Regions from separate parts of the Comamonas sp. FG99 genome, predicted to be linked through region 2. Evidence: predicted binding sites of a transcription regulator. Region 2 holds the regulator's gene; each other region holds the start of a gene.

Region 1 (3,272 bases), on a different contig from region 2:
GCGGAAGCCCTGGCCCAGGTAGGCCGCGCCGGGCTTGTAGGTGATGTGCTCGGACCAGTAGTCCATGGCCCAGTGGTTGGCGGGGATGTAGAACAGGCCGGTGTCGGGGCTGTAGCTCATCGGCATCCAGTTCGTGCCGCCCAGGAACGGCGGCGAGACGAAGATGCTCTCGCCCTTTTCCTCGCCTTCCTTGGGCTCGGGCGGGCGGTTGTTGTTCTCGATCGGCAGGCCGGTCTTGAGATCGAACCCCGAGGCCCAGGTGATGCCGTCGACGAAGGGCCAGGCGTTGATGATGGCGTTCTGCTTCCAGGGATGGCCGCCGCCGGCCTGGGCGAGTTTGGCGCGGTCGGTCACGAAGAAGAAGCCGTTGCGGTCGGCATGGGCCGAGGCCTTGACCGTCTTGCCCGTCTTCGGGTCCTTGTAGTCGAACAGCAGCACCGAATTGTTGCCCGAGAAGTCCCAGGCGTCGTTGGGCGTGTGCGAGAAAAAGCCCTTGAGATCGCCCGTGCCCGGGTCCACATAGGCCTGGCCCGAGGTGTAGAGGCTGGGCCAGTTCCTGGGGTCGTCGCCCTTGGCGGTGCGCTTCCAGGTGTTCCAGGGCGCGGGGTTGCCGGTGCCGACCACGATGGTGTTGCTCTCCACGTCGAACGACGGGGTCTGCCACGGCGCGCCGCCGCCCTGGCTCCAGGCCTCGGCCTTGCCGGTGGGGGAGTTCGGGTCGTCGGGCCAGCTCGGGGCCTTGGGGTCGCCGGTGGGCGTGCTGGGCTGGCCGTTCAGGCGCCCCACATGGCCTTCGACCATGGGGCGGGCCCAGATCTCCTTGCCGGTGTCGGGATCGCGCGCATACAGGTAGCCGACGACGCCGAATTCATCGCCCGAGGAGCCGTGCACCAGCAGCACCTTGCCGCTTTTCTGGTCCTTCACGATGAAGGGTGCGCCGGTCATGGTGTAGCCCACCTTGTGGTCGCCGAACTTCTCGTTCCAGACCACCTTGCCGGTGGCGCGGTCCAGCGCCACGATGCGCGCGTCCAGCGTGCCGAAGTAGACCTTGTCGCCATAGATCGCCGGGCCGCGGTTGACCACGTCGCAGCAGGGGCGGATGTCCTCGGGCAGGCGGTGCTCGTAGGTCCACAGGCGCTTGCCGGTGCGCGCATCCAGCGCCACGAAGCGCGAGTACGAGGCGGTCACGTAGATCACGCCGTCGTGCACCAGGGCCTGGGCCTCCTGGCCGCGCTGCTTTTCGCCGCCGAAGGAATAGCTCCAGGCCGGCAGCAGGTTGGCCACGTTCCTGGTGTTCAGCGTCTTGAGCGGGCTGTAGCGCTGCGCCGTCAGCCCCAGGCCGTAGGTGAGCACGTCGCCGGGGGTCTTGGCATCGTTGGCGATATCGTCCCAGGTGACCGGCTTGACCGCGTGGGCCGGCAGGGACAGGGTGGCCGCAAGAGCCAGGCACAGCGTGCTGAGCCGCAGGGGGTGGGGGACCGCAGTGGTCATGGTGGTTTGCTCCTCGTGTTGTGGTGGATGAATCGCGCTGTCCTCTACGCAAGACGCATGCCACCGCGGGCGGTGCTGGCATGGGGGCGGCCTGGCGCCGCACTCAGTGGCCCGGCCGTTCAAATGTGGAGCGGAGTGTGACGCGGCAATTGCTCATTTACGGAGCAGCATGCGCTGCAGCAAGCCGTCCTTGAGGATGAACTGGTGGTGGACGAAGGCTAGCAGGTGCAGGCCGATGAGCAGCATGAGGGCATAGGTCGAGCCCAGGTGCAGGCAGCTCAGCAGTTCCTTGGCCGCATCCCAGCGCTCGGCCAGCTTGGGCAGGCGCAGGCCGAAGAAGCGGATCGGATAGCCGGAGAACACCGAGCCCAGAAAACCCGACAGCGGCGACAGCAGCATGAACAGGTACAGCAGGCGGTGGCTGGCGGTGGCCAGCCTTTGCATCGCCCGGCCCAGCGGCAGGGGCTGCGGATGCGGGCGCGCCGCCGCCCAGGCCAGGCGCAGCGCGAGCAGCAGCCCCAGCAGCATGCCCAGCGACTTGTGGATGTTGAACCAGTAGGCCCGCAGGCCGCCGGTGTCCTTGGGCAGCCCGGTCATCCACAGGCCCAGCCCCAGCTGGGCGAGCAGCAGTGCTGCCATCAGCCAGTGCAGCAGCACCGAGCAGCGGTCGTAGTGGGGTTGCGCCATGATCGTGGGTCTCCTGCAGCCGTGGGATGGGGCCGACCGGGGCCCTGGGCGCAGGCCTCGGGGTGCGCAGGTGCCGTCAGTCGAGCAGGTCGGGCGGCAGCAGGTTCTTCTTGCGGTAGATGGTGTTGCGCGAAACGCCCAGCGCCTTGGCCGCGGCCGACACATTGCCCTTGTGCAGACGCAACATCTGTGCCATGGCCTGGATGGTCATGTCCTGCAGGCGCTGGCTGTCGGGCGGCGCATCGGCGGCTGGCGCCGAGGCCGGCATGGCGGGCGCTGCAGCCTGGCTGCTGGCGGCCTGCAGCTCCTCCAGGAAGTCGTCGGGCAGGTCCGGGGTGTCGATCACGCCGCCGTCCTCGACCATGACCACCGCGGTGCGCAGCAGGTTGTGCAGCTGGCGCAGGTTGCCGGGCCAGCGGTATTGCGCCAGCAGCTGCATCACCGCGGGCGCGATGCCGACCGGCTGGCCGCCGTCGCACAGCGAATGCAGCACTTTCCTGACCACCAGCTCGAAATCCGTGCGCTCGCGCAGCGCGGGCAGGCGCACCACCAGGCCGTTGAGGCGGTAGTACAGGTCTTCGCGGAACTCGCCGCGCGCGATCATCTCCTTGAGGTTCTTGTGGGTGGCGCTGATCACGGTGACGTCCACCTCGATCTCCTTGCTCGATCCCAGCGGGCTGACCTTGCGCTCCTGGAGCACGCGCAGCAGCCGCGCCTGCAGGTGCCTGGGCATGTCGCCGATCTCGTCGAGGAACAGCGTGCCGCCGTGGGCCTGGGCGATCTTGCCGACGGCGCCCTTCTTGCGCGCGCCGGTGAAGGCGCCTTCCTCGTAGCCGAACAGCTCGGCCTCGATCAGCGATTCGGGGATGGAGGCGCAGTTGACCGGCACGAAGGGCTGGCGCGCCCGCGCCGAGTCGTTGTGGATGGCCTGGGCCAGCAAGTCCTTGCCGGTACCCGTCTCGCCCAGGATCATCACCGGGATGTCGCGGTCCGCGACGCGGCGCAGCTTGTGGATGACGGCGCAGACCTGCGGGTCTCCGGTATCCAGGTACTGCAGCGACGAAAAATGCGGCTTGCGCGGCGCAGCTTCGGGC
Region 2 (3,272 bases):
CACCCGCTTTCCCAGCCTGAACCAGGCCGCCGCCGAGCTGGGCGTGTCGCAGTCGACGCTGACCAAGACCCTGGCCCGGCTCGAGGCCGAGACCGGGCTCAGGCTGTTCGAGCGCTCGCGCCAGGGCATCGCGCTCACCGAGCTGGGCCGCACTTTCGCCAAGTACGCGCAGAACATCTCGATCACGCTCGACGCGATGCATGCCGAGATGGGCGACATGCACGCCGCGCGCGCCGGCAAGGTACGCCTGGCCACACTGCCGCACCTGCTGCCCAGCCTGGTGTCGCCGGTGATGCGCCGCTTCCTGGCATCGCGCCCGCTGGCCACCTTTTCGGTCTCCACCAGCCTGAGCCCCCACCTGCTGGCGCAGCTGCAGACCGGCGAGGTCGATCTGGTGTGCGCCTCGATCCCGGACGAGATCCCCGCCGGGATCGCGGTCGCGCCCATTGGCGCGCTGCAGGTGCAGATCGCGGTCAGCGCCAGCCATCCGCGCCTGCAGGAGCTGCGCGGCTTTGCCGACCTGGCGCGCGAGCGCTGGATCGTGCCCGCCAGCTCGATCTACCTGCGGCAATGGCTGAACCAGCGCTTCGTGCGGCTGGGGCTGCCGCTGCCGCGCATCGCGGTGGAGAGCAATGGCTCGCAGCTCGCCTTCACCGAGCTGCTGCGCCACACCGACCTGATCGGCATGCTGCCATCGCACACGCTGGGCCAGCCAGAAGGCGCCGGGCTGGTGGGCCTGGCGGGCGAAGGCATGCGCTGGCAGCACGACTTGGCGCTGCTGTGGCGCGAGCAAGGCCATCTGTCGGCGCTGACGCAGGAGTTCCGCGACGCCATGCTGCAGGCCGGGCAGCAGATGGTGCTGTGACTACAGCGTCTTGCGCAGGTTGGCCGGCGGTATCCGCAGCGCCTCGCGGTACTTGGCCACGGTGCGGCGCGCGCATTCGATGCCCTGCTGCTGCAGCAGCTCGGCGATCTTGCTGTCCGACAGCGGCTTGTTCGGATTCTCGGCATCGAGCAGCTGCTTGATCAGCGCCTTGACCGCGGTGCTGGACGCGCTGCCGCCAGCCTCGGTGCCCAGGCCCGAGCCGAAGAAGTACTTGAGCTCGAAGGTGCCCTGCGGCGTGGCCATGTACTTGGCCGTGGTCACGCGGCTGATGGTGGATTCGTGCAGGCCCAGCTCGTCGGCGATCTCGCGCAGCACCATGGGGCGCATGGCCAGCTCGCCGTGCACGAAGAAGTTCTTCTGCCGCTCCACGATGGCTTGCGACACGCGCAGGATGGTGTCGAAGCGCTGCTGGATGTTCTTGATGAACCAGCGCGCCTCCTGCAGGCGCTGCTGCATGCCGGCATGGCCCTGCTCGCCCTTGTGGCCGCGCATGGCGCTGGCATAGAGATCGTGCACGCGCAGCTTGGGCATCACCTCGGGGTTGAGCTGCACCCGCCACTGCGGCGCCTGGCCGGCGCGCGCGGCGGCGCCCGGGCGCACGATCACGTCGGGCACGATCACGTTGCGCTCCACGTTGGCGTAGGGGCGCCCCGGGCGCGGCTCCAGCCCGGCGATCAGCGCCATGGCCTCGCGCACCACCGCCTCCTTGCAGCCGGTGAGCTGCACCAGCTTGCGCACATCGCGGCGCGCCAGCAGATCGAGCGACTCATGGCAGACCAGCAGGGCCGTCTCCAGCGCCTCGGCACTCTTGTGCCGGCCGCGCTGCAGCGCCTTGATCTGCAGCACCAGGCATTCCTGCAGGTTGCGCGCGCCCACGCCCACCGGCTCCATGCTCTGCAACAGGCGCAGCGCCACCGTCAGGTGGTGCATCACGGTGTCCAGCGCCTCGGCATCCTCCGCGTCGGCCAGGTTTCCGGCCAGCTCGACCAGCGGCTCTTCGAGATAGCCGTCGTCCGAAAGCGATTCGATCAGGAAATACAGCGCGGCCCGGTCCTCGGGCGACAGCCGCAGCGCCAGCGCCTGGCGGTGCAGCGCGTCCTGCAGCGACTCGTGGGCATGGGTGTGGTCGAGGGCGGAGTAGTCCTCGTCGTCGCTGCCGGCGCCGCGCGCCGGCATGTCGCCGCCCCAGTCGTCGGTGGCGGTGTCGCGGCCGTCGTCGCCCTCCCAGGGCAGGGCTTCGGCGCTGACCTCGGCCACGGGTTCGGCATCGAACTCGGCGGTGGCGCTTGTCTCACGCACGCTATCAGCTACAAAATCAGAAGCAACCTCGTCGGCGGCCGGCTCGCGCGGCGCGGCTTCCGCCGCTGTCTCGGCCTCATCCTCGGCCCGCTCCAGGAACGGATTCTCGTCGAGCATCTGCTCCACTTCCTGCTGCAGCTCCTGGGTGGACAGCTGCAGCAGCCGGATGGACTGCTGCAATTGCGGGGTCAGCGTCAGGTTCTGCGAAACCTTGAGCGACAGGCCGGGCATCATGGACACGACTCTACAGGCCCGCTCGGATCACATGCGGAAGTGCTCGCCCAGGTACACCCGGCGCACATCGGCGTTCTCGACGATCTCCTGCGGCGTGCCCTGCGCCAGCACCCGCCCATCGCTGATGATGCAGGCGTGGTCGCAGATGCCCAGGGTCTCGCGCACGTTGTGGTCGGTGATGAGCACGCCGATGCCGCGGTCCTTCAGAAAGCCGACGATGCGCTGGATCTCGATCACCGCGATCGGATCGATGCCGGCGAACGGCTCGTCCAGCAGGATGAAGCGCGGCTGCGTGGCCAGCGCCCGGGCGATCTCCACGCGCCGGCGCTCGCCGCCGGACAGCGCCACCGCCGGCGATTCGCGCAGGTGCTCCACGCGCAGCTCCTGCAGCAGCGAGGTCAGGCGGCGCTCGATCTCGCTGCGCGGCAAGGCCCGGCCGCCTTCGTCGCGCTGCAGCTCCAGCACGCCGCGCACATTGTCCTCGACGCTGAGCTTGCGGAAGATCGATGCCTCCTGCGGCAGGTACGACAGCCCCAGCTGCGAACGCTGGTGGATGGGCATGTTGGCCACCGAGTGGCCGTCGATCAGGATGTCGCCCGCGTCGCTGCGCACCAGGCCGACGATCATGTAGAACGAGGTGGTCTTGCCGGCGCCGTTGGGCCCCAGCAGGCCCACGACCTCGCCCTTGCGCACGGACAGCGACACGTCCTTGACCACCTTGCGGCTGCCGTAGGACTTCTGCAGGTGCCGCGCCTCCAGGCAGCTCAGGTCGCTGCCGGCGGCCAATTCGCGCACCGCGATGGTGCTGACAGGCTCCGCCACGATTATTTCGCCCCTTCATTGAGCTGCGGGC
Region 3 (3,272 bases), on a different contig from region 2:
CGTGCTGTGGGCGCTCTATGCCACGCTGCTGGCCGGCATGGCCTTTGTGGTCACGATTCCGCTGTGGCTGATACCGCCGCTGGTGCTGATCGTGCCGCCCGTGATCTGGGGCTGGCTGACCTACCGCGTGATGAGCATGGACGCGCTGGCCGAGCATGCGAGCAAGGCCGAGCGCGATGCCATCTTGCGGCGCTACCGCTGGCCGCTGCTGCTGATGGGCGTGATCACCGGCTACATCGGCATCGCGCCCAGCATCGTCTGGGCCTCGGGCATCGTGTTCACCGTCGGTTTCGTGGTGCTGGTGCCGCTGGCGATCTGGATTTACGCGCTGACGTTTGCATTTTCTGCGCTCTGGTTCATCCACTTCTGCCTGGGCGCGCTGCAGCAGATGCGCGCCGATGCCGAACCACCGGCGCGAGAGCTTCCCGCCGCGCCTGTAGCGCCTGTAGCACCTGCATCCCGACTGCCTCCATCCCCATGAGCTACCGTTTTTCCGTTCTCATCATCGGCGATGAAATCCTGTCTGGCAAACGCCAGGACGGGCACTTGGCCAAGGCCATAGAAATCCTGGCCGAGCGCGGTCTGCAGCTGACGGGCGCCGAGTATGCCGGCGACGACCTCCAAGGCATTGCCGCGCGGCTAGCGCGCCTGTTCGCCAGCGGCGAGCAGGTGTTCAGCTTTGGCGGCATAGGCGCCACGCCCGACGACCACACCCGCCAGGCGGCGGCGCTGGCGCTGGGCCAGCCGCTGGCCTTGCACCCGCGTGCGGCCGAGCGCATCCGCGAACGCATACAGGACATGGCGCGCGAGAAGGGCGAGGCGTTCGAGCCCGAGCGCGCCGACAACCGCCAGCGCCTGCAGATGGGCGTGTTTCCCGAGCGGGCGCAGATCATCGAGAACCCCTACAACAAGATCCCGGGCTTCAGCTGCGCCGGCGCAACGGTGGGCGGCGTGGGCGGCTGGATCCATTTCCTGCCGGGCTTTCCGGTCATGGCCTGGCCGATGATGGCCGCGGTGCTCGATGCGCGCTATGCCGATGCCTTCCACCGCCAGGCGCTGACCGAGCGCTCGGTCAAGCTCTATGGCGCGATGGAGTCGGCGCTGGCGCCCTGCATGGTGGCGCTGGAGGCGCAGTTTCCGGCGGTCAAGGTGTTCAGCCTACCTTCCGTCGGCCATGCGGGCGAAGAGCCGCATATCGAGCTGGGCGTCAAGGGAGAGCCGCAGGCGGTCGCACAGGCCTGGCCGGTGCTGCGAGCACAATTGAACCAAAGTGGTGCAAGAATCGGCGCCGAAATGGTGCGAGAACTCAAATGATCAAAAAAACCATCAATCCGCACCATGTTGGTGCATATGATGGGTGGCAACCGCCTTGATGCCGAGTCATCGAGCTGGCACGCAAACTGCTTAAGATACCGCATACCAATTTTCAACCGAGCATATTCTTTTTTGGAGAATTCGATGGCCAAGACCGTTGCAGATGTGATGAGCATGGTGCAAGAGAACGAAGTCAAGTTCGTGGACTTCCGCTTCACCGATACCCGCGGCAAGCAGCAGCACGTGAGCGTGCCTGTGTCGCACTTTGACGAAGACAAGTTCACGTCTGGCCATGCATTCGACGGTTCGTCCATCGCCGGCTGGAAAGGCATCGAAGCCTCCGACATGCAGCTCATGCCCGATCCCAGCACCGCGGTGATCGACCCCTTCTTCGAAGAGCCCACGCTGGTGCTGACCTGCGACGTGATCGAGCCGGGCGACGGCAAGGCCTATGACCGCGATCCGCGTTCCATCGCCAAGCGCGCCGAGGCCTACCTGAAGGCCTCCGGCCTGGGTGACACCGCCTTCTTCGGCCCCGAGCCCGAGTTCTTCCTGTTCGACGGCGTGCGCTGGAGCACCGATCCGAACAACACCTTCTACGAAGTCGAAGAGTACGAAGCCCCCTGGAACACCGGCACCAAGCTCGAAGGCGGCAACCGCGGCCACCGTCCCACCGTCAAGGGCGGCTACTTCCCGGTGCCGCCGGTCGACAGCACGCACGACATGCGCGCCGAAATGGCCCTGGTGCTCGAATCCGTGGGCATCCCGGTCGAAGTGTTCCACCACGAAGTGGCCGGCGCCGGCCAGAACGAGATCGGCACCCGCTTCTCCACGCTGGTGGAGCGCGCCGACTGGACTATGCTGCAGAAGTACGTGATCCACAACGTGGCCAATGCCTACGGTAAGACCGCCACCTTCATGCCCAAGCCCTACCATGGCGATAACGGCTCGGGCATGCACGTGCACCAGTCCGTCTGGAAGGACGGCAAGAACTTGTTCGCCGGCGACGGCTATGCCGGCCTGTCGGACTACGCGCTGTACTACATTGGCGGCATCATCAAGCACGCCCGTGCGCTCAACGCCATCACCAACCCCGGCACCAACAGCTACAAGCGCCTGGTTCCGCACTTCGAAGCCCCGGTCAAGCTGGCCTACTCGGCCAAGAACCGCTCGGCCTCGATCCGCATTCCCTACGTGGCCAACCCCAAGGCGCGCCGCGTGGAGGCGCGCTTCCCCGATCCGCTGATGAACCCCTACCTGGGCTTTGCCGCACTGCTGATGGCTGGCCTGGATGGCGTGGAAAACAAGATCCATCCCGGCGAAGCCGCCACCAAGGATCTGTACCACCTGCCGCCCGAGGAAGACAAGCTGGTGCCCACCGTGTGCCACAGCCTCGACCAGGCGCTGGAAGAGCTGGACAAGGACCGTGCCTTCCTGACCAAGGGCGGCGTGTTCAGCGACAGCATGCTCGACGCCTACATCGAGCTGAAGATGAGCGAAGTCACGCGCATGCGCATGTCGGTGCACCCGGCCGAGTACGACATGTACTTCTCGCTGTAAACGCGGCGCAGATCCTCGAAGAAGCGGCCTTGTGCCGCTTTTTTCGTTGTGGCATCCGCCGCGCGGAACTGTCTTCGGCCCCGCGCCTCTTTACCCATACACTGTGCTTATTTGCAGTTGGGCCACCAGGCTTGATGGATACTTGCGGCCTGAAGTAGCGAGGGCATATGCCGTTATGTACAAGAAATTGCTGTTATTGGCCGCGATGACGGGCTGCGCGCATGCCGTGCTGGCCCAGGACAGGATCTACCGCTGCGGCAATGAGTACACCAACGACACCTCGCAAACCCGCAACCGCAACTGCAAGCCCATCGAAGGCGGCAATGTCACCGTGGTACAGGGCACGCGGCCAGCGGCGCATTCCGCTGCGGCCAAGCGGCCCGCGGGCGCCGCGCCGC

What was found. Region 2 encodes sigma-54, which starts transcription at its own class of promoters, with help from an activator protein. Its sites were predicted from a motif close to TGGCANGNAANCTGCTTT; they were not measured.
Region 1: a site for sigma-54 is predicted at 1,537-1,554, ahead of ACODRX_RS17560 (methanol/ethanol family PQQ-dependent dehydrogenase). Genes of this name have one in related genera too.
Region 3: a site for sigma-54 is predicted at 1,390-1,407, ahead of glnA (type I glutamate--ammonia ligase). Genes of this name have one in related genera too.

What each region holds. Positions count from the first base shown of each region.
Region 1 covers NZ_JBMDII010000026.1:79,886-83,157, reverse strand. Annotated here, with positions in the region: gene ACODRX_RS17560 (methanol/ethanol family PQQ-dependent dehydrogenase) at 1-1,491, opposite strand, end outside; gene ACODRX_RS17555 (cytochrome b) at 1,645-2,178, opposite strand; gene ACODRX_RS17550 (sigma-54-dependent Fis family transcriptional regulator) at 2,255-3,272, opposite strand, start outside.
Region 2 covers NZ_JBMDII010000024.1:14,501-17,772, forward strand. Annotated here, with positions in the region: gene ACODRX_RS16480 (LysR family transcriptional regulator) at 1-865, shown strand, start outside; gene ACODRX_RS16485 (RNA polymerase factor sigma-54) at 866-2,419, opposite strand; gene lptB (LPS export ABC transporter ATP-binding protein) at 2,447-3,241, opposite strand; gene lptA (lipopolysaccharide transport periplasmic protein LptA) at 3,244-3,272, opposite strand, start outside.
Region 3 covers NZ_JBMDII010000025.1:34,237-37,508, forward strand. Annotated here, with positions in the region: gene ACODRX_RS16965 (EI24 domain-containing protein) at 1-481, shown strand, start outside; gene ACODRX_RS16970 (competence/damage-inducible protein A) at 478-1,314, shown strand; gene glnA (type I glutamate--ammonia ligase) at 1,459-2,874, shown strand; gene ACODRX_RS16980 (hypothetical protein) at 3,050-3,272, shown strand, end outside.